Tomitella gaofuii: one gene and its partner. The protein of the gene in region 1 interacts with the protein of each later gene in a pairwise test. Links are inferred from orthologs where the notes say so. Each region holds a gene or a part of one and is shown in the gene's direction. Other genes may lie near its edges. The genes, in order: lpdA and H4F70_RS09240.

Region 1 (14,450 bases):
GGCTGCCCAGCGAACCGAGGGACCCGGTGCCTGTACCGCCGCCGGAGCCCAGGGTCTCGTCGAGCCAGTCGTAGACCCGCTGGTGGTAAAGCGCCCGCGCATGCGACTCGCAGTGCCCGCCCGCGCCTTCCGCCGCGGTGAACTCGACCAGCGTGGCATGGGAGCCGATCGCGTCGCGCAGTGCGGGGGCGCCCGCGCTGAGCGGGTCGTTCTCCGCCGCGGTGAGCAACGTGGGGCAGTCGATGCCGCCCGCGATGGCGCTGATGTCGAAGCGTGTCAGGTCGGCCAGGTAGTCGAAGAGCGTGTCCTTGCCGTGCACCCAGAGGCCGCGCTGGATGATCTGCCAGCGGGGCGCCGCGGGGCCGTTCACGCGCAGGTGCTCCTCGATCGCCGCGAGCTGGGCGACCAAGCGGGGGGACGCGGTCCCCGGGAAGCCCGCGGCATCGTCCGGGGACATGAACTTCAGCAGTGTCCGGCGCTGGTCCAGCGCGCCGGGGTCGGCGATCAACGCGGCGATCCGATGCTCGCCGCACGCGGCGCGTGGCGCCAGGAAGCCCCCGAAGCTCCAGCCGGAAAGCACGATGCTGTCCGCGTCGACGTCCGGTCGCCGCAGCACCTGATCGATGGCGGCGCCCACCACCGTGTCCCAGTGCGGGTGGATCGGGACCCCGTCCCTGATGAGCATGCGGCCCTGTCCGGGGCCGTCGAAGACCAGGATGTTGTAGCCGCGCTCGATGGCGGCGGGGACGTGCGCGAAGAACATCTCCTGCGCGGTGCCGTCGTAGCCGTTGGTGTAGACGACCGTGGGCCGGCGCGCTCCGGAGTCGTCGGGCCGGCAGAAGTAGCCCTGCATCAGATGGCCGTCGAGGGGGATCTCCACCGGCGTCACCGGATACGGCAGCAGCGCCGCGCCGGATTCGAAACACCGGGACTGCTGCTCAAAGGAGGCCTTCAACCGGTCACCGGGCGAGCCGAACAGGGCGAAGGCCGCGATCTGGTGATACGTGGCGGCCCGCAGCCAGGCGCCGCGCGCGCTGACCGCGTGTCCACGTGCGGCGCAGTCCCGTGCCAGCGCCGCGGACCGTTCGGCCACCGCGGTCCACTGCGAGAACCAGGTGTCCATGTCTCCGTCCGGCACCCCGGCGGCCGCCACGAGGATCTCGCCGAAGTCCGCCCCCGCGGCGGCGACGCGCACCAGCGCCCGTTCCGCCCAGCTGTTCCACAAGTCGTTGTCGCTGATCATGCCGGCCACGGAGGCTCCTTCTTCGGTGGTGACGGCGGCCCCGGCGGGCGCTGCGGTGGCGCCGGGGGCCGCGAACAGTCCGTATGCGGCGGGCAACGCGGCTCCCGCTGCGGCGCCCCACAGCACGGTGCGGCGCGGGACGGGGGTGCGATCTGGTCGAGTTTTCAATCCGGGCCTCTTCGCTGAAGGTGAGATGAATTCAGCGTAAGGAGGTGTCGTCGTCGGATCATCTGTCAAAGCGCGGAGAATTCGGTGTCAACCAGGGCGGTTGGCGAAGGCGACGGCGAGCTCGATGCGTGTCCGCAACCCCAGCTTCGTCAGCACATGGGAGACGTGGGTCTGCACGGTCCGGGGGGAGATCCCCAACCGGTCGGCGATCTGCGGGCCGGTCAAGCCCTGACCCACGAGCGCGGTGACGCGGGTCTCGGTGATGGTCAGGCTGTCCCAGCCGCTCGTCGGCTTGCGGCGGGCCGCGTGGGAGCCGATCCTCATCCCACGCGCGCGCAGGCGCGTTGCGACGCGTGCGACGGACGTGGGAGCGCCGGCACCGTCGAAGAGCGCCTGCGCGGCGCGGGCATGGGTGCGTGCACCGCGCAGGTCGCCGCCTTCGGCGGCACGGCAGGCGGCCTCCTCCCACGCGCCGGCTTCCTCCAGCGGCATGCCGAGCGCCCGGAACCGCGCGGCCGCGGCGACGGCGTGCGACAGGGCGTCGGCCGGGTCGGTGTCCGCGCCGGCCTGCGCCAGCCGCACGAGGGCGTCGGTGACCGGGGCGAGAGGGCGGGGAAGCGCCGCCAGCCCGCGCGCGATCCGGTCGACGAGGAGGCGGTCGCCGCGGGCCGCCGCCACGCGGATGAACTCGGCGGCGACGAGCGAGAGCCACAGCAGACGGCCGTCGGCGACCGCCTCGTCCCACAGTGCGGCGGCCAGTCGCGCCGCGGCCTTCCGCTGGCGTCGGGCCTCCAGCAGGGCGACGCGGACGCGGCCGGCCTCCGGGAAGCCGAACAGGTCGGGCTGCCCCATCGCCGTGAAGCGGTCGAGCCGCGCCTCGGCTGCGGCGTGGTCACCCCGGTGGACGTCGATCATGGCCAGCGACGAGAACGCCAGCGACGTCCAGCCCAGCTCCATGCGGTCGGACAGTTCCAGCGCGGACTCGAACTGCGCGGCGGCATCGGCCAAGCGTCCTGCGGCGAGGTCGACCCCCGCGGCCGCGAACTGCGAGTACGGATCGGACCACCGGCGTCCGCCGTCCGGGCTGCCCTTGGTGAGCAGATCCGCGGCGGGCCGGGGGCCGCGGGCGTGGAGCTCGATGATCGGCGGCCAGACCTCCGCCGTGCCTCCGGCGTTCCAATGCATCCCGCCGGCCTGCGGCTCACCCGCGGCCAACAGCGCCCACTCGAGTGCCGCGACGGGCCTGCCCGCCGTCATCAGCCGGATCGCGGTGGCCAGCACGCGGGTGGAGGACACGTGCTCGGCGGTCGTCGTGGACGACGCGACCGGCCCGGCATCGGGGAGGCCTGCCAGCGCACGCGCCCAGTCGGCGAGGTCGGCGAGGCGGCCCGCGGCCGACGGAGGCAGCGGCCGCCGAAGCGTCGCCTCGATCTCTGTCAGGGTCGCCTGCACATCACCGAGCGTCAACGCGGTGAAGATGATCAGGCCGCGCAGTGCCACCGCGATCTCGTCGTCCTCCGTCGACTGCAGGGCGCCGCGGGCGAGGTCCCCGGCTTTGCGCAGCTGCCCGGATCCGGCCAGCGCCCGGGCCCGCGCCAGAGTCAGCGATTCCACGTTCTCAGGCATGGCCACCGTGACGGACTCGAGGAGGTCCGCGGCCACCGAGGGCATCGCGGCCAGCTCTCCGCCGGCCGCCTCCAGGACGCGGGCGAGCCGCTGCGGGCCGGCCCCCGCCGCGACCAGGTGATGCGAGATCGTCGTTGCGGGCGCACCGATCCGCTCCAGCCGGGCGGCGCAGGCTTCGTGCAGCACGGCGCGCAGAACCTCCGGTATCCGCCTGTACACCGTCTCCGCATAGAGGTCGTGGCGGAAATGCAGGCGGTCGTCCGCGCCGAAGCGGATCATGCCGGTCTCCACCGCGGCCTGCACCGGCTCGACCATCGACACGGGGCTCTCGTCGGCCAGTGCCGCGAGCTCGGACAGGGCCGTCGGCGCGCCCCACACCGCGAGCCGTTGGACGACGTCGCGGGTGGCGCCCGTCAGATGCGTCAGTTGCGACTCGATGATCTCGCCGAGGGCCGGTGCGGCCGGCGTGGGCATCCCGGCGCGGACATCGGTGACGCCGCCGGCCTCGACGAGAGCGTCGTCGAGGGCCAACTGCTCCAGCATCGCCAGCACGTGCATCGGGTGTCCACAGGCGCCGTCGAGCATGGCCCGCAGCCCCGGCCCCGGAGCGGTTCCGAGTGCGCTGCGGGCGATCTGCGCGACATCCTCCGGCGACAAGGGTTGCAGCGCCAGTTCGTACGCGTCCGGATAGCGGGCCAGCCTGCGCAGTTGCTCACGGGCCGGGAGCGTGCGGTGCGCGACGACAAGGGTCAGCGGCAGCGCCCGGGACGCGGCGGCGAACACGTTGAGCAGGGCGAGGGTCGCCGCGTCGCAGTGGTGGACGTCGTCGAGGGCGAGGACCACAGGGCGGGCCGCGCACAGCGCGTCGACCCGCGCGAGCAGGATCTCGTCGGCGTCGGGCGGAACCGGTTCGCCGAGCGGCATCCCCAGGGTGCGCGCGAGCACCTCGTACGGGTAACGGTGCGCAAGCTCGTCGGCCGTCCCCCGAAGCACGTGGACGCCTGCGGCCTCTGCGATGACCGGGGCGAGAACGGAGTCCAGCGTGAAGGTCTTGCCGATTCCCGGTGCGCCGGTGACGACGAACGTGCGGGATTCCGGGGAGGAGCCCGGCCCCTCCGTCACCGCGCGGCGCAAGGCGGCGGAAAAGTTGTCCACGGCAGAAGATCTGGTCAGAGCTTCCACGACACACCGCACAAGGCCTGGCGCATGACCGGCAGCCTACCCGACGTGTGTCCCCCCGTTGCCTCGTCCGGCGCGAGCGCCGCGCGTCGACGACGGGATGCCGGGCACGGTCGCTGCAGGCGTCATGCCGGTGTTCGGGCGTGCAACGAGGTGCACCGGCGGCCGGCCCGTGATCAGAGGCGCCACTGAGGTGAGGTCGCACCGCGGCGACGCCGGGAGCAGCGGCCGCAGCGGGGCCGACATCGAGGTCACGCACGACCGACGTCGACGGACGTGCGCCGGAGCAGGACGACGGCCACGAGTCCCGCGACGCACGGGAGCAGGCCTGCCCAGCCGAGCAGCGGCGGCAGTCCGACGTCGCCGGAGGTGTCCGTGACGACGAGACCGGCGATCGCGAGGCTCGTCGCGGCGCCCCACGTTGCGGCGCACGCCCACCGTGCCCAGCGCTTGCCGGTGCGGACGGCGCGAATCGCGCCGAGCCAGCACGCGACGCCCACGCCGCCGAGGGCGGTGAGCAGCACGAGGTAGGTGTGCGCTGCGGCGTCGATCTGCGTTGGTGAATACGCGGGGTATCCGGATCGGAGATGCCCGGCGAGACTCGTCGGGCCGCCTGCGCGGTCAGCGTAGGCGACGATGACGGCGAGGACGGACAGGATCAGGCCGGCATACATCGCCCTGAGAGCGTGGCGCTGCGGGCGCGCTGCAGGTTTCACGGGGTTCCCATCGTTGTGTACGGCGTGACGTGTGGGCGCAGCAGGCGCGGCCGAGGGGGCGGTGCGCGCCGTATCGGCGTCGCGCCGGTGCCGGGCAGCTCCAAAGACCGCGATCGCGGCGGCCACCGCCGGCAGCGCCGCGCAGAGCGCCAGGCCGAAGGCGAAGCCGTCGGTGAGCGACGCCGGGTGACGACAGCCCCGGTGCGCGCCGCGGCCGCCGTGCCCAGCACGGCCAAACCCAGGGCGGCGCCGATCTGGCGAGAGCTGTTGAGCAGGCTGGACGCGGTACCCGCCTCGCCGTCCGCGACGCCGGCGGTCGCGGCGGAGGCGACCGGTCCCAGACACAGCCCGATTCCGAGGCTTGCCACCAGCGACGGGCCCAGCACATCGGTGAGGAACGCGCCGCCGGGGTCGATGCTTCCGAACCAGGCGAAGCCGGCGGCCGCCAGCAGTGCGCCGCCGGCCATCAGGGCCCGGGGCTGGAGTCGGTGGCCGACCCGGATGGTGACGGCGGAACCGGCGATCACACCGAAGCCGAAGGGGAGGATCTCCAGCCCCGTGACCGCCGCTCCGGTGCCGAGCCCCCGCTGCAGGTACAGCGACACGAAGTAGAAGCCCGACGCGATGGCGGCGCCGATAAGCAGGTTGAATGCGTTGGCGCTTGCCACAGGACGGTGGGCAAGCAGGCCGAGGCGCACCAGCGGCTCGCGGGTGGTGCGCTTTTCCATCACGGCGAATGCGGTGAGCAGCACAGCCGCGCCGACAAGTGCGGCGACGGTGAGGGGCGAGGCCCAACCTCTATCGCCGCTGACGACGATGCCGTACACGAGCAGGCTCGTCCCGCCTGTCGCCAGCACCGCACCGGCGATATCGATACGCCCCGCCGGGGCGGCGGGACGGTCGTCGGCGAGGGCCCGTAACACCAGGGCAACCGCAATGGCGGCCATCGCTGCATTGACGACCATCACCGCGCGCCAGCCCAGGAACTCGGTGACCACGCCGCCGATGAGTACGCCGAACGCGCCGCCGGCGGCGTTCACAGCGCTCCACACCCCGAATGCCCGGGTGCGCGTGCGCCCCCGCGGGAAGGTCGTCGTCAGGATCGACAACGCGGCCGGCGCGAGCGCGGCCGCGCCGGCGCCCTGCACGGCCCGGGCCGCCACCAGTCCTGCGGCGTGCTGGGCGAGGCCCCCGGCGAAGCACGCGAGACCGAACACCGCGAGTCCCGTCAGTACGACCCGGCGACGGCCGAACCGGTCCGCCGCCTTGCCACCGAGAAGGAGTAGCCCGCCGAACGTCAGCGCGTAGGCGTCGATCACCCACGTCACCCCGGTCCCGCGGAAGCCGAGGCCGTCGGCGATCTGCGGAAGCGCGACGTTGACCACGGACAGGTCCAGGGACACCAGGAACTGCACGACGGCCACCGCTGCGAGGACCATTCCCGGCCGTGCACCGGGACGGCGGCGCGGGTGGGTGGGCGCGGGGGTTGCGTGGAGGGACATGACTATTCAGCGACGGGTGGGGGACGGGCCGGATACGGGCATGTGTCCGGTGTCGACGGGCGGGGTGATGGTGACGAGGTCGGCGGGCTCCACGACGGAGAGTCGGTGCCACCGCCCGCGCGGGACGACGAACGCCTCACCGGACGCCACGGTGGAGGAGTTCTCGCTGTCCGCACCGTCGCCGCTGTGCAGATGCACCCGCACCGCGCCGGACCGCACGTAGAGCACTTCCTCCCCGTCGGGGTGGCGTTCCCACACGTCGGGGTGCACCGCGCTGTCGTCCTCGGCGCGGAAGGCCGCCACTATCCGCTCGCCTGCGGCGGCGCCGTCGGCCATGTGCTCACGCGGCGCCACCACCGCGCCGCCGCCCGGCCTGAGCCGGATCATCTCGCTGTGCAGGTCCAGAGGCTTGCTTGTATTTACGAACATGTTCCGAAACTACCATCGACGGACGCGAGTGTCGAAGGGTTCCGGTGGTTCGGCGGCGCCCGCGGATCGAAGGGGATACTGGTCGGATGACCGACCCCCACGTATCGCGCCGCCGTGTCGGGCGCCCTCCGGTCACCTCCCGCGGCGAGATCCTCGCGGCAGCCCGCCACCTCATCGACCGTGACGGTTGGGACAGGCTGACCATGCGCAGGCTGGCGTCGGAACTCGGCATTGGCCCGACGACGCTGTATCACCACGTGCGGGACCGCGAGGAGCTGCTGCTGCTCCTGATCGACGAGTACGCGTCCGGGATACCGCGACCGCCGCTGCCCGCTTTACCGCGCGAACGCATCATCGTCGCCGCGGCCACTCTGCACGATGCGCTGGCGGCGTGGCCGTGGGCGGCGGAGATCCTCACCTCGGATGGCTTCGTCGGATTGCTCGGCGAGCGCGCGCTGTGGACCGTCGAGACCATCGTCGCCGGAGCCATCGATCACGGCTGTACGCCAGATCAGGCGGTCCACGTTTTCCGGCACCTCTGGTATCACGCCGTCGGAGAGATCCTCGTCCGCGCGCACACCACGCGGCGTCCGGCTCCCGCCGGCGGCGCCGGCGCCCCGACGAGACGCGGCGCGTTCTTCGGCGACCTCGACGCCTCCTGGCTTCCGCAGCTGACCGCCCTCGGCGACCGATGGCCGGCGCTGGCGGCGCAGGACACCTATCGCATCGCACTCGCGGCGATCGTCGACGGGCTGCTCGCGCAGGGCGCTCCGGGGCCGTCGGCGTCATGACCTGGGCCGCGGCCTGTGAGTCCCGCGGCTCACGTAGCTGGTCGTCCGTTTTGTTCCCACAGGCGCGGTGGGGTCGCATCCGGCGGCGGAGGTGTGTCTGCGGCACCCATCGCCTGTGCGATGCCGTGAGCCGTTGCCGCGACGCATGTGACGTTCGAACTTCGAGCGCGATGGCAGCCGCGGCGCCCGGCCGTGACCGAGATGTGACGGGTGGGACCAGTGTGGTCACTGTTCGGCAACACTTGTGCTCCCCGTAACAGCACTGCGATAGCCTGCGATGGTGCTCATGGGGAGAGGGTGAACTTTCTTCGTCGCCGGTAGTGCGCACGGCTGAGGGCGTGCGCGCGCGGCACCTGGGCCGTCTATTGCAATTCCGATCAACGAGGTCTTTCCATGAGTCGCAGCAAGTCGAGCCGTCTGAGGAGGTTCGTGGTCGGTTCGGCCGCGGCCGCCCTGATCGCGGGTGTCATGCCCGTCGCCCTCGGGGGCGCCGTCGCCAATGCGGCCGAGGCTGCGCATGTCGACATGGACCAGAGCAGCAAGGTCGGGCCGCAGGAGTACGAGCTCGAGGTCTACTCGCCGTCGATGCAGCGCAACATCCAGCTCAAGGTGCTGGCCCCGGCGAACGCCGACGTCCCCACCCCGGTGCTGTACCTGCTCAACGGTGCCGGCGGCGGCGAGGACTCGGCCAACTGGACCGACCAGAGCGACGTCGACGCGTTCTTCAAGGACAAGCAGACCTACGTCGTCATCCCCCAGGAGGGCGCGTTCAGCTACTACACGGACTGGATCCGGCCCGACCCGGCCCTGGCCAAGAACCTCGGCAACAACGGCATCAACATGTGGCAGACGTTCCTCACCGAGGAGCTTCCCCCGGTGATGAACTCGTTCCTGCCCAACGCCAGCGGCAAGAACGGCCTGGCCGGCATCTCCATGTCCGGCAGCTCGGTGCTGGACCTGGCCATCCAGGCGCCGGAGCTGTACTCGGCGGTCGGCGCGTACAGCGGCTGCGCCATGACGTCCGACCCGGTGGGCAGCAGCTTCGTCAACCTGGTGACCGCGGCGGGCGGGGCCAACTCGGCCAACATGTGGGGCCCCGTCGGCGGGCCGCTGTGGGTGGAGCACGACCCGTACGTCAACGCGGCCAAGCTGCCGCGCATCCCGATCTTCGTCTCGTCGGGCAGCGGCCTGCCGGGCGTGCACGATCAACTCAACGATCCGCGCATCGCCGGCAACATGGGCAAGCTGGCCGGGCAGATGATCACCGGCGGCGCCATCGAGGCCGCCACCAGCGCGTGCACGCACATGCTGCAGCTGCGCACCGACTCTCTGGGCATGGACAACATTCACTACGACTTCCCCGTCGGCGGCACCCACTCGTGGGGCTACTGGCAGGACGACCTGCACCAGTCGTGGCCGATGCTGGCCGCGGGCATGGGGGTCCAGTAAGGGCGTCCATCACGGACGACGGCGCGGCCCCGGCATTCTGGAGATGCCGGGGCCGCGCCCTTTCGTGTCCCGGCGCCGGTAGCGGCCGGGCCGGGGAGGTCTTACGAGAAGACCTCGGGGAGGGCGCTGATCGCCAGGACCAGGTCCATCGAGCCGGAGATGCCCTTGCCGATGGCCAGGGACGGGCTCATGGAGCCGGCGAGGCCTCCGAGCGGGCCGGCGATCTCCTCGAGCTGTTCAATGCTTCCCATGATGTCTCCTTGACGTGTGGTGTCTGGGTTCGGACCGTGCGGTGTGGCTCAGGAGGCGGCGGCGAGGCTGCCGGCGAGAGCGATCGAGCCCGCAGCGGCGGCCGGAAGGGCGATGGACAGCTCCAGGGCGCCCTTGACGCCGCCACCCGCGGCGACGGAGCCGTCGACGACGTCCTGGACGGCCTTGATCTGGTCGACGATGTGGTCGGGAAGCATGGTTCCTCCTAGTCGTGGTGGGCCTCCCCCTGGGGGCCCGTGGGTTGTGCCGTCGCCGTCCGAGAGGGCTCGGTGGCGAGCGCCGGCGGGGATGTCGTCGTGCCGACGCGGTGGCAATGCAAGGGTAAGTGCAGCATGCTGAACGCTTGGTTACCGGGCGGTAAAACCTGGGCAACCGTTGTGAACGTGCAGCTCAAAGCCGCAGCAGCGGAGCGATTGTGGTCAACGGCACAGTGGCGTGCGCGCGACCTCCGGGCCTACCGTGGATGCGGCGGCCGGTGCCGTAGCGGCTACTCGGCCGGCGCGTTCGGAACGTTGCTGCCCAGGTCGGCGCTCAGCGTGGACGCGGTGTCGATGACGTTGACGAGCTGCTTGAGCGTCTCGAACGCGGCGGACAGGGTCGTGCTCACAGATCCTCCTCATTGCCTGAACTTCGGACAGTGCGAAGGTTAGCCAATCCTAAGCCAATGTGGCGAACCGGGTGGCGCAGATCACGGGAGGCGGTGGGGGCGAAGGAGTCCTGTGGGGGGTCAAGACATGCAACGACCCCGCACCGGGGGGGATGGTGCGGGGTCGTGCGCGGCTCGTTGGCCGCAGACCAGCCCGCGGGGTGGGGGTTCCCCGGGGTGCTGGGGTCTAGGGGGCAGGCGGCGGCGCGCTGGATGCGACACCGGCATTGAGCAGCATGAACAGGCCGAGGGAGGCGGCCGCGCCGCCGAGGACGCCCGCGAGGGCGCCGAAGATGCCGGAGACGGCCTTGAGCTGGCCGGCGAGAAGTTGATCCATGGGAACTCCTTGATGAGGTGAGGCCGACGACGATGAGCAGGCGTCATCGGGCAGTGAGATTGAGCTGGAGCGACAGCGAAGGGTGATCGATCCAGGTGATCAATGCGGTGCGAAGGCCTTGAATGCGCCGTCGATGGCGAGCGCGAGGCCGATAGCGCCGGCGACGCCGCCTGCGATGCCCGCGAGGGCGCCGAGGGTGGCGATGGATCCGCCCTTACTGTTGCCGATGCTGCCGAGCAGTTCCTCGTCGGTGATCGAACCCTGAAGTGAACCTGCCATGACTATCTCCTTGCTGAGTGCGTGTGTGCGGTCAGCCCCGACTGACCACGTGCGTGATTGGCGTCACTAGTACAGAGCGGCGCGACGGCAATCACAACACAGGTCCCACTCATCGGTATTGGATTGTGAGTGACATCTCATGTTGTCAGTTATGGCTACTTTTCGGTAACCGCGACACCACGGGGACACGTGTACTGCCAGCGTCTAGGGTGTTTCTCGTGGCTGCACATTTTGACGTCGTCGTCCTCGGAGCAGGCCCCGGAGGCTATGTCGCCGCGATCCGCGCGGCACAGCTCGGGCTGAGCACCGCCATCATCGAAGAGAAGTACTGGGGTGGTGTATGCCTGAACGTCGGCTGCATCCCCTCCAAGGCGCTCCTCCGCAACGCGGAGCTGGCGCACCTGTTCAACAAGGAGGCCAAGACCTTCGGCATCAGCGGTGAGGTGAGCTTCGACTTCGGGGCCGCCTTCGACCGCAGCCGCACGGTGGCGGACGGGCGCACCAAGGGCGTCCACTTCTTGATGAAGAAGAACAAGATCACCGAGTTCGAGGGCCGCGGCACCTTCACGGACGCCAAGACCATCGAGGTGGCGCTGACGAACGGTGGCAGCGAGACCGTCACCGCGGAGAACGTCATCCTCGCCACCGGCTCCACCACGAAGCTGCTGCCCGGCACGCGGCTCAGCGACAACGTCGTCACCTACGAGAAGCAGATCATGACGCGTGAGCTGCCGGAGTCGCTGGTGATCGTCGGCGCCGGCGCCATCGGCATGGAGTTCGGCTACGTCTACGCCAACTACGGCGTCAACGTGACCATCGTCGAGTTCCTCGACCGCGCCCTGCCCAACGAGGATCCGGCCGTCTCCAAGGAGATCACCAAGGCCTACAAGAAGCTCGGCGTCACGCTCATGACCGGCGCCGCCGTGCAGAGCATCAACGACCGGGGTCACCAGGTCACCGTCGAGGTCAAGGACAACAAGACCGGCAACACCGAGACTCTCGTGACCGACAAGGTCCTGCAGTCCGTCGGGTTCGGGCCCAACGTGGAGGGCTTCGGCCTGGAGAACACGGGCGTGGCGCTCACCGACCGCGGCGCAATCGAGATCGATGAGTACATGCGCACCAACGTGCCCGGCGTGTACGCCATCGGCGACGTCACCGCCAAGCTCATGCTGGCCCACGTGGCCGAGGCGATGGGCGTGGTGGCGGCCGAGGTGATCGGTGGCCACGAGACGTTGCCGCTGGGCGACTACCGCATGATGCCGCGCGCCACGTTCTGCCAGCCGCAGGTGGCCAGCTTCGGACTCACCGAGGAGCAGGCCGAGGCCGACGGCCACGACGTGAAGGTCACCAACTTCCCGTTCATGGCCAACGGCAAGGCGCACGGCCTGGGCGACGCGACCGGCTTCATCAAGCTCGTCGCCGACTCCGCCCACGGCGAACTGCTGGGTGGGCACCTCATCGGACCCGACGTCTCCGAGCTGCTGCCGGAGCTCACCCTGGCGCAGAAGTGGGACCTCACCGCCGAGGAGGTGGCGCGCAACGTGCACACGCACCCGACGCTCTCCGAGGTGATCAAGGAGGCCGCGCACGGCATCTCCGGGCAGATGATCAACTTCTGACGCGTCAGACCAACGCGGCGTCCGCGCGGCGTGCCGGTGGCAGTGATGTGCACCGGCACGCCGCGCGGTGCGTTGCGGCGGGGTGGCGGCCTTTCCCCGCACGGCGAACCCCTTTGATTCTGGTTGCACTTGCAAGTGGAACCGGGATATCCTCAGTTTCAGAAGCAAGGAGGTGTGGCCGTGAGCGCGGTGGTCGATCGAGGCGTCGGGAAGACGACACTGACTGTGACGCCTGAACAGATGGCGCAAGCCGAGGCGGTTGATCCGGAAGGTCTTCAGTCGCTTGTGCCGGCGGAGCTCGCGCGAATCCTCTCGACTGTCGTCCAGATCGTTGCCGATGGCGGGACGGTGACTATCGGAGCGATGCCCGAGGAGTTGACCACGACATCTGCCGCCGACCTTCTCGGTGTCTCCCGGCCGACGCTGATGAAGTTGATCCGAGAAGGCCGGATCCCGGCGCACAAGGTCGGCACGCACACCAGGCTTGGCGCCTCCGACGTGCTCGCTTTCAAGGATCGGAAGAGGGAACAGCAGCGGGCAGCTCTGCAGGACCTGCGCGATTTCGAAGAGTCCGAAGGCCTGGAGTACTGAGCATTCGATCCGGTGGGATCGTGGATGACAGTCACAGCAGACAGCTATTGTCGCGTGGTGAGTTCTTCCGTGCCGAGTGTCCTCCCCGATACGAACGCGCTGTTCTCAAAGACACTGCGAGACTGGATCTGTCTCATTGCTTTCCGGTCGGGCCCACCGCTGTTCCATCTCCGCTGGACCGAAGATGTCCTCGCCGAGCTGGTCTACCACTTGCGCCGGCAGTTCCCGCACTTCTCTGATCGTCAGGTCGGGGGAGTGCGGGACAAGATCGTCGGAGTCTTTGGCGAGGACAGTCGGATCTGCGGCTACGAGATAGACCGCAGCCTCGACTACACCGATCAGTACGACGAGCATTTGCACGCTGCAGCAGAACACGGTGACGTTCAGTACGTGATCACTGACGATCGAGGATTCCATCGTTTCGCCGAACTCAATGATGATCGGCTGGGCTACGAGGTATACACCCCCGATGACTTCCTGATGCTCGTTCATCGAGACGCGGCCGCCACTGTCCGCGAGGCGTTGCTCCTGCAGATCGAGTATCACCGCAGATCGGGTAAACCGTTCAATCTCGCTACCATGCTCGAAGGCGCACAGGCTCCGAACTTCGCAAGCGCGGTGCGCGACCTACTCCAGGAGCCGAGTGTGGCGAACATCCTTGCAAGCAGCGCTGGGGAATCCATGTAGGCGACCAACCGTTCGTTGCACGCGGACAAGGCGCTGCACGGCAAGCATGGGCGTCGGTCATACGTCCGGGACCGCCAGGTACGCCATCAACTGTCCGGCGACCTCCACCGGGTGACTCTTGGCGGCCAGGTGTCCGCCGGGCACCAGATCCGCCTCGACGCCGAGACGCTCGCGCGCCAGCCGCACCTGGAACCCGGCGGGGAACAGGCGGTCGTCTGCGCCCACCATCACGTGGATCGGGACCGCCGGCCAGGCGTCGAACGTGCACGGCTGCCAGAACGGCGTGGCGGCCGGCTCGCGATCGCCGGCAATCATCTCCGGGCGCCGGTGCTCCGGTACGTCGTGCAGGAACGTCTCCACCAGGTCGAACTCGTCGGAGCGGCCGGCGGCGGCATTCGCGGCCCGCCGTGCCTCACCCGACCCGGTCGCCTCCGACCACTGTGAGGGAGTCTCGCCGGGCAGCGGGATCATCGCATTGAGCAGCACGATCCGGCCCACTGATCCGTTGCCGCCGACCATCGGCGCCGTGAATCCTCCCAGCGACTGCGCGACCAGCACCACGCCGCGCCGGCCCCCGATCGCCTCGTCGACGATGGCCGCGTACTCGGGCAGCCCCCACTCCGGGTCGTCGCCGGGAATCTCGACAGAGATGGCGGTGTGGTCGTGCGCGGCGAGCTCCGCCGCCACCTCGCGCCAGTACACCTCGGCCGCCCCGCCGGCCCCGGGGATCAGGATGAACGTCGCCATGTCCGCTCCACTCCGTCGTGCCTGCTGTCATGCAGACCGGGCCGGGCGGCGCGAATCATCGCCGGCGCCGGGGGACCGCCGACGAGCAAGTACTTTCTGCACGATTCCGCGGCCGAAGTGGCAGAAAGTGCTTGGTCGGCGCGGCGGGACCGGGCCCGGCGCGCCACA
Region 2 (14,465 bases), 1.6 Mb from region 1 along the record:
GCCACGGCATCCGCACACTGTGGCGCGGCGATCGGCGCCCCAGTGCGCGCGCGAGGAACCGCACGCGCCCCTGCTCGGCGCTCCACACCAGCAGCCCCGCGCCCTCCTCCCACCGCGCGTGCAGCCCGCGCGGAACGGCCGCAGGCGGTACGGGCGTCACTTTCCGCGCTGTGCGATCGCCTGCGCGAACACCTGCGGGATGTCCGCCGGGTCGCGTGCGAGGTAGCTCGATCCGCCGGTGGCGGCGGAGATCTCCTGGAGCACCTCCGCGTCCGCGTCCTCCGTGATGCCGATCGTGATGATGAGCACGGGGCGCGCCGGATCCGCCTCCTGGTGCAGCTGCTGCAGAAGCTGCTCCTTCGTCAGGCTCACCGGGTCCTCGTTCTCGCCGTCGGTGAGCACGATGACCGAGTTGACCGCATTGGGATCATAGGTGGACTGGACCTGGCGGTATGCGGCGCTGATCGTGTCGTAGAGTCCGGTGCCCCCACCGACGAGGCCGCCCAGCTCGTCCACCGCCGCGCTCACCGCCTCGCGCTGAGTAGTACCGGCGCCGGTCTGCGCATCCAGCCTCTTGATGGGCACGAGCTCTTTGTAGTCGCGCTGCGGCCCGTCCAGGTTGAGCGAGAACGCCCACACCCCGAGCTGCGTGTTGTCCGGGAAGAGGCTCTCACCGATGCGCGCCGCCTTCTGCGTGAGCTGCATGCGGCTGTTCTCCTGGTCCGCGACGTAGGACATCGACCCGGAGACGTCGAACAGGACGAGGCTGCGCACCGGCACTGCGAGCACGTTCCACTTCTTCAGCGCGGCTTCCGCCGCGGCGGGATCCGGAATCGTGAGCACCGGCACGCCGCCGACGCCCGCACCGCCCGGCAGCGGCGCACCGTCCACGCGGAAGCCCGTGGCGGTGAACGCCTCCCGGCCGGCGTCGGAGGCGAGCACCGCGGCGAGGTCCGCCGCCCGCTCGGCCGCGTCGGCCTTCGCTTCACCGCGCGCCGTCACCACCAGCGGGTAGTCCATCATCACAGTGCCGGCGTCCGGGACCGTCGCCTGGTATCCGCCGCCGAGCTGCACGACCTGCTGCTCGGTCACCACCGCCGGCCCCTCGCCGGAGCCGAGGATGTCCTCCGGCTCGGCGGCCCCGTCGGACACAGTCTGCGCGTCGGCGCTCAGCTGCATGCTCTGCGCCTGCGCCGCGGCGACCATGGCCTGCTCGGCCGCCGCCTGATCGGTGCCCGCGGCCTGTTGCTCGGCCGCGGACGCGAGGATGGGCGCCTCCGCCACGGCGCTGGCCTGAGGATTGCCCAGCCTGATCCCCGGGGTGCGCAGCACATCGGTCCAGGTGCGGGCGGCGGGGACCGCGCCCGCCGCGGCCGCGACCACGACCGGGGACGTGGCCACGGACGGGGTGCCGATGTCGACGGGCATATCCGCCGCCTGATTGACCTTGGTGACCCAGCGGGTGGACTCCGGAATCCACAGCTGCGGGACGTCGATCCCGTGCAGAAGCGCATTCATCGTGGTGGCGGAACCGCGCGCCCTCACCTGGAAGTCCGAGCAACCGCGGTCCTCCGCGGGCACCGCGGCGACGGCCTGCTGCACCGCCGGCGCCAGCGCCGGGTCGACGTCCACGGCCACGGCCGTCGTCGAAGAGCAGCCACTGCCGCGTACGACCTGGAACACGACGATGCCGGCGACGACCACCACGATGGCGATCACCGCCAGCGCGGCGTACCGCAGCACACCCCCTGAGTTGTTGGCAGCCTGGTGCCGACCCCCGGCCATTGATCGTCCTTCCGCGCACGGCACCGGCCCCGACCCGGCCGGACCGCCGATGTGCTCGCTTCATCGTCGGTCGTGTCCCGGGCGGCCCCGCGACCCGGCAACATACTAGCGACAGGCCGTTCGACGCACGTCACCTCGGTCACAAGTAGCACCCCGGCGCCGGCCGGAAAGGCCGATCACAGCCGCGCTCCCCCGCGCGCACGCTGACGGAACATCCCGGCGAGCACGACGAGCGCGGCCAGGAAGATCAACAGACCGGACACGAGCAGCGCGGTGTCCAGGCCGGCATGGAAGGCTTCGTAGGTGGCCTGGATCACCTTGACCACGATCGATCCGTAGGTCTGCTCGTAGTCGCCGCTGCCGGCCCCCTGCGGCACCTTGCCGGTCTCGATCCCGTTGATGATGATCGAGTCGAAGGTGGGTGGGATGCCCAGCTCGCGCAGCCTCGATTTGAGCCCGCTAGTGAGGTTGGCGTTCACGAGCCCGCCGAGCGCCGCCACCCCGATCACCGCGCCCACTTGACGCATCGTGTTGGTCGCCGCCGCCGCCATCCCGGAGTGCTCGCCCGGGACGCCCGAGAGCACCGCGGAGGTCAACGGCACCACGGCGATACCGAAGCCGACGCCGGCCACCATCAACGACAACGCCAGCACCGTGAAATCGGCGTCCTGGTGCAGCAGCGGGCGGGTTAGGAGAATCCCTCCGCCGGCCAGAACACAGCCGACGATCATCGGGATGCTCGGCATCGATCGCGACACCCACACGCCGGCGAGCAGGGAGCCGAGAACGATCGCGACCGCCATCGGCGCGAACACCGCCGCTGTGCGCCACGCCGAGTATCCGACCACCTCCTGCAGGTACAGCGCGGTGAAAAAGAAGATCGAGAAGATGCCGAAGTAGATGGTGAACGCCACCGTCAACGCACTGCCCACGATGGGTATCCGCAGGTAGCGGAAATCGAACATCGGGTTGTCCGCGCGCAGCTCGACGACGATGAACCCTGCCAGCGCCACCGCGCCCACGGCGAAGAGCGTCAACACGTTGCCGGCGAAGTAGCCGACCTCCTGGCCCGCGATTCCCGCGTAGATGACGCACGCGAGGAACGTCGAACCGAGCAGGAAGCCGGGCAGGTCGACCCGACCCTGCTGACGGTCCCGGCTGTCCGGAACCCACAGGACCGCCGCCACCACCAGGGCGACGCCCAGGATCACGTTGAACCAGAAGATGGCACGCCACGAGAACGCGCCGACCAGGACTCCGCCCACCACCGGCCCGAGCGCGAGCGCCACCCCCGACACCGCGGCCCACACGCCGATGGCCTTCGCCCGCGCGTGCTCCTCGGGGAACACATGGCGGATCACCGACAGCGTCCCCGGCTCGGACCCGGCCGCGCCGATCCCCATCACCGCGCGGCCGACGATGAGCAGCGTCACGGTGGGAGCCGTCGCGGCGATCAGCGAACCGATGCAGAACACGACCATCCCCGCGACCATGACCCGCTTGCGCCCGAGCCTGTCGCCCAATGTCCCCGCCGTGAGCATGAGGCTGGCGAACACCAGCGTGTAGGCGTTGACCACCCACTGCAGTGAGATGACCCCGGCATGCAGATCGGACTGCACGTCGCCGAGTGCCACGGAGACGATCGTCGTGTCGATGAACGTCAGGAACAGGACAGCGCACACCGTGCCCAGCGCAACACGTTGCGGCCGCGTCGCGCCGGCCGCCGCGGCGCCCGTGGACAATGCCGGCCCCCTCAGGTCAGCTCGTCGGAGCGGCCGGGGCGCTCGTCGCGGCGGGGGCACCGCCCTGCGCCGCGCACTCCGCCGGGGGCGTGCCGCCGTTCTCCAGGGTGAGCAACCCGCAGAACGAGGACGCGGACACCTTCCACTTGCCGTCGACCTTCACCGCGTACCCGGTCTGGTCCGGCAGCACGGGCTTGTCGTCCATGAGGATCGTGTAGACCACCGACGCGCGGCCTGGGCTGACAAGGCTCATCTCGCTCACGGTGACCGACGTCGATTCGGCCAGCCCCGAAGAGGACTGGGCGTTGATCGTCTTCGCGAAGCGGTCGGGATCCTCGATCACTCCCAGCTTGGTCTGCGCGTCCGACTTGCCGGAGAAGAACGTCTCATACGCCGAGGTGATGGCGCTCTTCTCCTGCTGTGTCAGGCCGCTCGCATCCGCGGCCCCCGCGCCCGTCGTCTGCTGCACCGCCGCGGTGGGCGGCGAGGTGTCGGTGGTGGCGGCGCCGGAGCCGCCGGAGCTGCCGCAGCCTGCCAGCGTGAGGGCCACGGCGGCACACAGCCCGACGGCCGCGCCTGCGGACCGGACGGCGTTTCCGCGAGAACGAATGCAGAACATGCTCATGATGCGCCTTTCCAGCGAACGAAACAGCGGCGGTTCAGCGGCGGTTCGGCGGCAGTCCGGCGAAGACCGCACCGCCTGCGGACTCCGGAGTGATCGCCGACGATCGGTGAGCTGGATCTCATCGTAGGACTCTTCCCGTCCGGCCGTACCCGAAAACACCGGGATCGGGCCACATCGGCGAATCGGTGTGCGCCGAGCGCAAAACGGGGCATGCTGGAGGGAGGACGCGCGCACGGTGCCCGGCCCCACCGGGCGGCGGCGCCGACTGCGGAGGCACCGCGTGCCGGCCCCGACAGGGGCGGGCGCGGCCCGACGCGGCGCGGGTCACCAGGAGGCAGTCTCCCGCCCCGGAAGACCTCCGGACGGGCACGAGGAGGCGACTATGACCGCCGAACGCGCCGATCTCTCCGGCCCCTTGCCCACGTCGGGCGTGCTGGAACCGGACGCCGGGAGCGCCACCGCCCCCGCCCTGCGGGACCGGCTCGACGACATCCTCGACGACCACCACGCGTTGCTGGGGCTCTACCGCGACTTGGCGGTGCTGCGCCGCATCGACGAGCAGTGCCTCGCAATGGCCCGCCAAGGCGCGCTCGCGCTGTGGGCGCCGATCGCCGGCCAGGAGGCCGTGCTCGTGGGCGCCGCACGGGCGGCGGAACGCCACGACCACCTTTTCATCAGCTACCGCGAGGCGCTCATGGCCGCACTGCGGGGCGTCCCTCCGGAGCAGGTGCTCCCCATGTGGCGCGGCAGCGCCCTGGGCGGGTGGGACCCCGACGAGTACGGGATCACCAACCCGGCGATCATCGTGGGCGCGCACGGGTTGCACGCCGCCGGGTACGCGATGGCCGCCGCGCTCGACGGCTCCCAGGACCGGGCGATCGCATTCTTCGGCGACGGCGCGACGAGCCAGGGCGACCTGAACGAGGCACTCAACTTCGCCGCCACGACCACGGCGCCGGTGGTGTTCTTCTGCACCAACAACCAGTTCGCGATCAGCGTCCCCGTCGCACAGCAGACCGCCGTGCAACCCGCACAACGCGCACACGGTTTCGGCATCCCCTCACTGCGCGTCGACGGCAACGACGTGCTCGCCGTCCTCGCCGCCACCCGCACGGCCACCGCACACGTGCGTGCGGGCGGCGGGCCGTACTTCGTCGAAGCGGTCACCTACCGGCTCGGCCCGCACACCACCAACGACGACCCCACGCGGTACCGGTCCGCCGCAGAGCTGGAGGCGTGGCGTGCCCGCGACCCGGTCGAGCGCATGCGCCGGTTCCTCGCGGACTCCGGACTGCTCACCGATGCGGATGCGGACGAGGTGCGCAACGCCGCCGACGACGCCGCGCAGCGTTACCGCACGGCGTGTGCGGAACTCCCGGAACCCGATGCGGCGGGGATCTTCGAGCACGTCTACGCCGCGCCGCATCCGCTGATCGACGAGGAGCGCCGCGCCTACGCCGACTACCTCGCGTCCCTCGGCGGGGCGGCCACCCCGGCCGGCCCCGCCGGCCCGTCCACCGGCAAGGAGGTCCCGCGATGACCACCGCGAAGATTCGCGACGCCGCATCTGAGGCCGACGGAGCCGTCACACGCATGGCCCTGGCGCCCGCCATCGGAGCAGGGCTGCGCCGTGCGCTCGAGGACGACGAGCGGGTCGTGATCATGGGCGAGGACCTGGGCCGGCTCGGCGGCGTGTTCCGCGTCACCGACGGCCTGCAGAAGGACTTCGGCGAACGGCGGGTGATCGACACGCCGCTCGCCGAGTCCGGCATCATCGGCACCGCCTTCGGGATGGCGCTGCGCGGCAAGCGGCCGGTGTGCGAGATCCAATTCGACGGTTTCGTCTACCCCGCCTTCGATCAGATCGTCACGCAGGTGGCGAAGATCCACAACCGCACCCGCGGCCTGGTGCGGATGCCGCTCACGATCCGCATCCCGTTCGGCGGCGGGATCGGCGCGGTGGAACACCACTCGGAGTCCCCGGAGGCCTACTTCGCCCACACCGCAGGGATCCGGGTCGTCAGCCCCGCCACCCCGTCGGACGGCTACTGGATGACCCGCCAGGCGATCGCCGCACCCGACCCGGTCATCGTCTTCGAACCCAAGCGGCGGTACTGGGAGAAGGCGCCGGTGGATTTCAGCACCCCTCCCCCCGAACCGCTCGGCGGCGCACGCCTGACGGATCTCGGGAACGGCGACGCCGCGGCGACCATAGTCACGTACGGCGCCCTCGTGAGCACGGCCGTCGAGGCCGCGGAGACCGCAGCCCCCGAGTGCGGCGTGGAGATCATCGACCTGCGCTCCCTCTCGCCCATAGATTTCGACACGATCGAGGCGTCGGTGCGGCGCACGGGACGCCTGGTGGTGGCGCACGAGGCGCCCGTGTTCATGGGGCTCGGGGCGGAGATCGCCGCGCGGATCACCGAGCGTTGCTTCTACCGGCTGGAGGCGCCTGTGACACGTGTCGGCGGATTCCACACCCCGTATCCTGCGGCCCGCGCGGAATCGCACTACGTCCCGGGCGTCGACCGCATCCTCGACGCCCTCGACCAGGTGCTGGCGCAATGAGCGCGCCCATGGATTTCCTCCTGCCGGACCTCGGTGAGGGGCTCACCGAGGCCGAGTTGCTGTCGTGGTCGGTGGCCGTCGGCGACACCGTGGAGCTCGACCAACAGGTGTGCGAGGTGGAAACGGCCAAGGCGGTGGTGGAGCTGCCCGCGCCGATCGCGGGGACCGTCGTCGCACTCCACGCCGAGCCCGGTGCCACCGTCGTCGTCGGCGAACCACTCGTCTCGATCGACACCGGCACCGGCACCACCGCGCCCCCTGCCACTGAAGGCCACGGTGCCGCGAGCCCCGGCGAGGAAGACGCCCCTGCCACTGAAAGCCCCGGCGCAGCAGAGGCCCCCGCCGCCGTCGAGCCTGCGCCACCCACGCTCGTCGGATCCGGCCCCTTGCCGCACCGGCCGGGCCGCACCGGGTGGCGCCGTCGTTCTCACGCAACCCCGGCCACGGCATTCCGGACCGGCCGTGAGGACGGCCCCCGCGCGAAGCCATCCGCCCGCAAGGCCGCCCGTACGCTCGGCGTCGACCTCACCGCCGTCCGACCCGCCCGCGACGACGGGGTCATCACCGAGGACGACGTCGCAGTTCACGCTGACGGGAGGGACGCCGGCGGGAGGGACGCCGGCGGGGACGAAGACGTCCGCCGCACCCCGGCGGACGCGTTCCGCCGGGCCACGGCAGAGGCGGTCACCGCGAGCGCACGCTCGATCCCGCACGCGTCCGGATTCCGCACGGTCGACGTCACCACCGCGATGGACCTGCTGCGACGGCTGCGCGTCACCGCCGGCAGCACCGACACCGACCCCGACACCGGCACCGGCGGTTATGCCGCCGACTTCCGCGGCGTGCGGCCCACCCCCCTGACGCTCGTCGCCAAGGCTGTACTCGTCGCACTCGCCCGGCACCCGCTCGTCAACGCGTCCTGGGACGAGGCCGGCGAGGCGATCGTCGAGCATCCCCACGTGAACCTCGGGATCGCCGTCGCCGGACCGCACGGCCTGACCGTCCCGCACATCCCCGCCGCCGACTCCCTGGGGCTGGCCGGGCTCGCGGCCTCGCTCGACGAACTCGTCACCGAGGCACGGGCCGGGCGCACCCCTCCGGCCCGCCTGCGCGGAGGGACTTTCACGATCACCAACATCGGCGTGTTCGGGCTCGAAGCCGGCAACGCCGTGATCAACCCCGGCGAGTCGGCCATCCTGTCGCTCGGCGCCGTCGCGCGCAGGCCGTGGGTGTGCGACGACGCGCTCGCCGTCCGCGACGTCGTCACGCTCGGGTTGTCCTTCGATCACCGGATCATCGACGGGGAGCTGGCCGGACGGTTCCTGGCCACCGTCGCCGGGGCCCTCGAGAATCCGCTGCGCCTGGCGGGCTGAGTGTCCCGAAGGCAGAATCGGTCGCCGGGGAGCGGATGATCCGAGGCTCGGACATCATGTACGAGGGGACGACGTCGCGGGGGGACGATGCCACGGGGGAACGCACGGCAGCAGGTCGGCGAAACACCACGCGCCGGGCCGCGCCGCCCGGGGTGGGCGGAAGTCCTGACTCGGACGGCGGGGCTGATCGCATTGATCGCGGCGGTGCTCCTGGCGCACCGTTGCGCGGCGTTCACGCCGATGGCCGACCGGCCGGCGCCGGGCAGCCCCTCGACAGAACGGATCCGGTCCCTCCTCGACCGGGTGCGGGTGATCCCCGAACGCCCGGACATCCCCGGGTATGAGCGCGGCTGCGGCCCCGGCGAGGGGTGCGCGTTCGGTGCGGCGTGGACGGACGCGACCAGCGCCCCGCTGTCCCACAACGGCTGCGACACCCGCAACGACGTGCTCGCCCGAGCGATGACCGGCGTGCGGTTCCGGCCCGGCACCGACCGCTGCGTCGTGGTCGCGGGGCTGCTCGACGACCCCTACACCGGGCGACGCATCACATTCCGCAAGTCCCACGCGGGCGAGGTGCAGATCGACCACGTGATCCCGCTCGCCGCCGCATGGGACCTCGGCGCCCACGCGTGGACGCCGGCCAAGCGCAAGCGGTTCGCCAATGACACGGACTTCGAGCTGCTCGCCGTGGACGGACCGGCGAACATGCGCAAGAGCGACTCCACGCCGCAGGACTGGATACCGGACGCAGCCGCCTACCGGTGCTTTTACGCGGCGAAGTACCTCGCCGTCGCGGCCCGGTACTCCCTGCCGATCACCGTCGGGGACCGGACCGTCCTCGCAGGCATCGCCGACCGCTGCCGATGACGGCCGTCCGCCATCGGCGCGGAGACGCCGCCGCGGTCCGGTCACCGCCCGCCGTGCCCGGGCAGGGCCGCGATCAGGAACGGCCGGGCTCGGTGTCCTCGCCGCGCACGACCACGTCCGAGCCGCCGCGCCGTGCTCCTTTCAGCGTCTCCGGCGCCCCCGCCCACGGTATGGCGGCAAGCAGACACACCGCGCCCGTCACCGCGAACGCCACCGAGTACGAGGCCTGTTCCGCCAGGAAGCCCGCGGCGATGGGGCCGATGATCGCACCGACGTCCGAGAGCATCTGGAAACCCGCCAGCACGCTGCCGCCGCGACGGTCGGCACCGATCAGGTCCGCCACCGCCGCCTGCTGCGGCGCGTTGAGCAGGCCCGCTCCGGCACCGGCGACGAAGGAGGTCACCACCAGCATCGCCGACCCGGCGGACAGCCCCAGCGCCGCGGTGCCGACTCCGGTGACGACGAGCCCCGCCAGCACCATCGGCTTGCGGCCCCGTGTATCGGCGATCCGTCCCGCGGGGATGATCACGAGGGCGTTGCCGACCGCGAACACCGCCAGCGCAACTCCGGCCATGCTTTCACCCGCGCCGATGGCGACCGCGAACAGCGGCACGAGCGCCACCCGCACCCCCATCGACGACCAGCCGTTGGCGAATTTGGACACCAGCGCCGCCCGATACGCGCGGTGGGCCAGCGCCTCGCGGAGTTCCATGGCGGGCTTGTCCGGCCCGTCACCGCCGTCCGCCGGGTGCACGTCCTTGAGCAGCAGCCCCACCACGAGCATCGCCACGATGAGCGCCGCCGCGTACACCAGGAAGGGCACACGTAGCCCGAACCCCGCCAACAGCCCGCCGAGGACCGGGCCGAGAATGTTCCCCACCAGGAAAGCCGACGAATACAGCCCGGTCACACGCCCGCGCGCGCCCGGATCGGCCAGGCGCACCAGCAGACCCATCGCCGACACCGTGAACATGGTCGAACCGATGCCGCCGAGTCCGCGGAAGACCAGCAGCTGCCAGTAGTCGGCCGCGAAGGCGCAGGCGCCGGTGGAGACCGCGACGATGAACAGGCCGGTCAGATACACCCACCGCTCACCGACGAGATTCACCAGCCGCCCGCCGGCCGGGGCGAACACGAGGCGGAAGAACGCGAATGCGCTGATGATGACGGTGGCCGCCGTGGTGCCCACGTCGAAGCTTTTCGCGAACTGCGGCAGTACCGGCGCCACCAGGCCGAATCCCAGCGCGATCACGAACGCGGCGCTGACCAGAACCCAGATCGACCGCGGTATCGGGGTGCGGGCGGCGCCTCGCACCGCTCGTCGCCTCATCGTGCACCCGCCTTTCGCGCGTCCAGTCAATCAGCCTGCTTCCGGGGAACCCGCCGGGGACACCCCACCAGTACACGGCTCCCCCGCACACGACGCACGCGGGCCCCGCGCCGGCCTGTGCCGGGCGGGACCCGCGATGGTGCATCGGTGCAGAACGGCGTGCAGGGTACTTCCTGCCGGTCCTGTGCGCGCCGACCGCGTCGTGTCAGAGCCCCTTGAGCTCCTCGATGACGGTCTCGACCGACTTCTTCGCATCACCGAAGAGCATCGAGGTGCCGTCCGCGTAGAACAGCGGGTTGTCGATGCCCGCGTAGCCGGTGCTCATCGAGCGCTTGAGCACGATCGTCGAGCGCGCCTGATCGACGTTGAGGATCGGCATGCCGTGGATCGGGCTCGACGGATCGTTGCGCGCCGCCGGGTTGGTGACATCGTTGGCGCCGATGACGATCGCGACATCGGTGCGGCCGAACTCGCCGTTGATGTCGTCCATCTCCTTCATCGCGTCGTACTCCACGTCCGCCTCGGCGAGCAGCACGTTCATGTGCCCCGGCATGCGGCCGGCCACCGGGTGGATGGCGTACTTGACCTCGACGCCCTTCTCCTCGAGCAGGCTGGCCATCTCCTTGACCGTGTGCTGCGCCTGCGCCACGGCCAGGCCGTAACCGGGCACCACGATCACCTGGTTGGCGTAGGCCATCTGGATCGCGGCGTCCGCCGCCGAGGTGGACTTGACGGTGCCGCCCGCATCACCGGCGGGGCCCGCGGCCGCGTCGCCGCCGCCGAACGCGCCGAAGACGATCGCCGGGATCGACCGGTTCATCGCCTTGGCCATGAGGTTGGTCAGGATCGAGCCGGAGGCGCCGACGATCATACCGGCGACGATGAGCGCCGTGTTGTCGAGTGCGATACCCGCCGCGGCAGCCGAAAGACCGGTCATCGCATTGAGCAGCGAGATCACCACCGGCATGTCGGCGCCGCCGATCGGCAGCACCACGAACAGGCCCATGATCCCGGCGGCGATGAGCAGGCCCACCATCCACCAGATCGACGAGCCGTCATTGGTCGCCGCGCGCACGCCCATCACCACGGCGAGGGCGATCGAGACGACCAGCAGCACCATGTTGGCCAGCTGGAACAGCTTCGCGTTGCCGGTGGCGAACTTCTCGAGGCCCTTGGGCATGACCTCCTGCAGCTTGGAGAACGCCACCAGCGAACCCCAGAACGAGATCGAACCGATGATCGCCGCGATCAGCGACCCGACCACCATCGGCGAGGCCGGCTCCACACCGTGGAAGTTCAAGAACCCGTTCGTCTCCGAGGCCTCGGCCCAGGCGATCAGCGCGACCGTGCCGCCGCCGACCCCGTTGAACAGGGCGACGAGCTGCGGCATCGCGGTCATCTTGGTCTTGAGCGCCGGCGGGATGCCGAGCACGACGCCCAGGACGAGACCCACTGCGATGAGGATCCAGTTGATCGCGGGGACGTCGACCCGGCCGTGGCCGTCGTCGGAGACCGCGCCGTCGTTGTAGACCTGCAGCAGCGTCGCGGCCACCGCGAGGAGCATGCCCACCGCGGCGATCCAGTTGCCGCGGACCGCGGTCTTCGGACCGGTCAGCCCCATCAGGCCGTAGATGAACATGCCGAATGCGACGATGTAGAGAGCGAGGACGGTGTAGTGCAGTCCCTCGCTGGCGTTGTGCGCAGCAGCAAGGATCACTTGGCCGCCTCCTTCTTACCCTTGAACATGCCCAGCATGCGGTCGGTCACGGCGAAGCCGCCGACCACGTTGAGCGTGCCGAACACCAGCGCCACGAACGCGATGATCCGCACGCCCCAACTCGCGTCCGCCGGCAGCGAACCGAGCACGACCAGGGCGCCGAGCACCACGATGCCGTGGATGGCGTTGGTACCCGACATCAGCGGCGTGTGCAGGGTGTTCGGGACCTTCGAGATCACGGCGAAGCCGACGAACCCGGCCAGCACCAGGATCGCGATGTTCGCCAAAAGTCCGGTGTACATCAGTTGTCCTCCTTCGCGCGGGTCACGCAGGCCGCCGCGAGGATCTCGTCCGAGAAGTCCGGGGCCAGGCGCGCGTCGTCGTCGAGCATCAGCTCGAGCAGCTCCTGGACGTTGCGCGAATACAGCTCGCTCGCATGCTCGGGCATCGTCGCCGGCAGGTTGAGCGGCGACGCGATGGTCACGCCATGCTTGACGACGGTCTGTCCGGGCTCGGTGAGCTCGCAGTTGCCGCCGGTCTCGCCGGCGAGGTCCACGATGACGCTGCCGGGACGCATGCCCTCGACCGCGGCGGCCGTCACCAGCCTCGGAGCGGGACGCCCGGGCACCAGCGCCGTGGTGATCACCACGTCGAAGCCCTTGATCGCGTCCTCGAGCGCCTGTTGCTGCTGATCGCGTTCGGCCTCGGTGAGCTCGCGGGCGTAGCCGCCTTCACCGGCGGCGTCGATGCCCAGGTCGAGCCACTGCGCACCCACGGAACGCACCTGATCGGCCACCTCCGGGCGCACGTCGTAGCCGGTGGGCCTGCCGCCGAGCCGCTTGGCGGTGGCCAGCGCCTGCAGGCCTGCCACGCCGACGCCGAGCACCAGCACGGTCGCCGGCTTCACGGTGCCCGCCGCAGTGGTGAGCATCGGGAAGAACCGGGTCGACTCCGTGGCCGCGACTATCACAGCCTTGTAGCCGGACACGTTGCCCTGCGACGACAGCGCGTCCATGGCCTGCGCACGCGAGATCCGCGGGATCGCCTCCACCGCGAACGCCTGGACACCCGCCGCGCCGAGCTCCTGGACGCCCTCGGCGTTGCCGCGCGGGTTGAGGAATCCGATCAGGGTCTGCCCCGAGTGCATGCGACTCAGCTCGCCCGCATTCGGTGCGGCGACCTTGACGATCACCTCGGACGCCCAGGGGTCTCCGATCTCCGCTCCGGCCTCGACATAGGCGTCATCCGGGATGAGCGCGCTCTCACCGGCGCCCGCCTCGACGATCACCTTCACGCCCTTGCCGGCCAGTTTGCCCACTACCTTCGGCACCAAAGCCACGCGGCGCTCGCCGTCGTTCGTCTCCCGAACCACGCCCACCACGGCACCCTGAGCCTTACCGCTCTGTGCTGAATCCAAGTGTCTGAAACTTTCTGCGTTGTGCTTTCGACCTGCTTTGTGCTTTCGACCTGCTTTGTGCTCACGATCTGAAGAGTCCCCCGCGGGGTGGCCGCACCCGCAGCGCGGATCGTGTCCGCATCTGCCCCGGGGATCGGGTGACTATAACTAGCGGCGGGTCTGCCGCAAAAACTGATGGGTAACACTGTTCTTCGCAATCAACCCGATGCTCGCCGATTATGTCAGCAGCCCGCCGGCGCGCCCGTTGCGGTCCCATCCGCACGCCCGGGTACCCGCGGACGGGGGTGCAATCCGCTGCCGATCCACGGCGGCGCCCATAGGCTGATCCGCGTGCCGACGTCGACAGATGCCTCCCCGGACCCCGACCTCGCCCCGCGGGATCTCTGGCGCGGGGCCTTCGCCTTCGTGATGGCCACGGGCATCGTCTCCACGGCGATACTCAACTCCGGCGCACACATCGCCGCGGCCGTGCTGTTCGCCATCGCGAATGTGACGTACTTCACCCTTGCGGTGCGGGTGCTGTTCCGCTGGGAGCACCACCGCGCGGCCGGCGACGGCGGCTTCATGACGCTGACCTTCGTGGCGGCGTCGGGTGTGCTCGGGGCCCACTACGCCTTCCTCGAGCTTCGGATCGCCACGCTGGTGTTCGTCGTGATCTCCATAGCCTCGTGGGTGGTCCTCGGCTACACCGTCACCGCACGCGCCGTCGCCGCGGCGGCCACGGCGAAACGCGCCTCCTTCGCCGACGAGCTGGCGCAAGTCGACGGCACCTGGTTCCTCTGGGTCGTGTCGACGCAGTCCGTCGCCGTGGTCTGCGGCGCGTACGCCACCCATTTCGGCTCCCACGGCCTGGCGACGTTCGCCGCACTGTGCTGGTCGGTGGGCGTGGTGAAGTTCGGGCTCATCGCGTCGCTCGAGTTCTCCCGCCTGACGCTGCACCGCCTCGCACCCCGGGAGACGGTGGCACCCTACTGGATCTTCATGGGCTCGGCGGCGATCACGGTGCTCGCCGGTGCGCAGATCCTGGGGCTGAGTTCGGAG

Evidence for each region.
Region 2: the proteins of lpdA (region 1) and H4F70_RS09240 interact in binary tests that used the Escherichia coli proteins (3 or more experiments, as listed by UniProt). The link is inferred for Tomitella gaofuii from one-to-one orthologs.

What each region holds. Positions count from the first base shown.
Region 1 is NZ_CP059900.1:3,543,485-3,557,934, reverse strand. Bases 10,072-13,055 are described here. They hold lpdA (dihydrolipoyl dehydrogenase), read left to right. Parts: upstream 10,072-10,853; coding sequence 10,854-12,257; downstream 12,258-13,055. Other genes in these bases: H4F70_RS16480 (PIN domain-containing protein), read left to right, coding at 12,906-13,055; H4F70_RS16485 (helix-turn-helix domain-containing protein), read left to right, coding at 12,438-12,848; H4F70_RS16495 (hypothetical protein), read right to left, coding at 10,456-10,635; H4F70_RS16500 (hypothetical protein), read right to left, coding at 10,207-10,356. In the rest of the region: H4F70_RS16545 (alpha/beta hydrolase family protein), read right to left, coding at 1-1,411; H4F70_RS16540 (helix-turn-helix transcriptional regulator), read right to left, coding at 1,499-4,192; H4F70_RS16535 (hypothetical protein), read right to left, coding at 4,468-4,932; H4F70_RS16530 (MFS transporter), read right to left, coding at 4,929-6,434; H4F70_RS16525 (cupin domain-containing protein), read right to left, coding at 6,441-6,863; H4F70_RS16520 (TetR/AcrR family transcriptional regulator), read left to right, coding at 6,950-7,654; H4F70_RS16515 (alpha/beta hydrolase), read left to right, coding at 8,048-9,103; H4F70_RS16510 (hypothetical protein), read right to left, coding at 9,205-9,354; H4F70_RS16505 (hypothetical protein), read right to left, coding at 9,403-9,570; more of H4F70_RS16480, read left to right, coding at 13,056-13,535; H4F70_RS16475 (alpha/beta fold hydrolase), read right to left, coding at 13,593-14,282. UniProt on the Escherichia coli protein: Lipoamide dehydrogenase is a component of the glycine cleavage system as well as of the alpha-ketoacid dehydrogenase complexes.
Region 2 is NZ_CP059900.1:1,965,323-1,979,787, reverse strand. The notes cover bases 5,906-8,904. They hold H4F70_RS09240 (dihydrolipoamide acetyltransferase family protein), read left to right. Parts: upstream 5,906-6,716; coding sequence 6,717-8,093; downstream 8,094-8,904. Other genes in these bases: H4F70_RS09235 (HNH endonuclease family protein), read left to right, coding at 8,181-8,904; H4F70_RS09245 (alpha-ketoacid dehydrogenase subunit beta), read left to right, coding at 5,906-6,720. Also shown: H4F70_RS09270 (DEAD/DEAH box helicase), read right to left, coding at 1-160; H4F70_RS09265 (substrate-binding domain-containing protein), read right to left, coding at 157-1,785; H4F70_RS09260 (MFS transporter), read right to left, coding at 1,962-3,527; H4F70_RS09255 (MTB12 C-terminal domain-containing protein), read right to left, coding at 3,544-4,077; H4F70_RS09250 (thiamine pyrophosphate-dependent enzyme), read left to right, coding at 4,568-5,692; more of H4F70_RS09245, read left to right, coding at 5,746-5,905; more of H4F70_RS09235, read left to right, coding at 8,905-8,960; H4F70_RS09230 (MFS transporter), read right to left, coding at 9,034-10,290; H4F70_RS09225 (NAD(P)(+) transhydrogenase (Re/Si-specific) subunit beta), read right to left, coding at 10,496-12,007; H4F70_RS09220 (NAD(P) transhydrogenase subunit alpha part 2), read right to left, coding at 12,004-12,309; H4F70_RS09215 (Re/Si-specific NAD(P)(+) transhydrogenase subunit alpha), read right to left, coding at 12,309-13,388; H4F70_RS09210 (tellurite resistance/C4-dicarboxylate transporter family protein), read left to right, coding at 13,755-14,465. UniProt on the Escherichia coli protein: E2 component of the 2-oxoglutarate dehydrogenase (OGDH) complex which catalyzes the second step in the conversion of 2-oxoglutarate to succinyl-CoA and CO(2).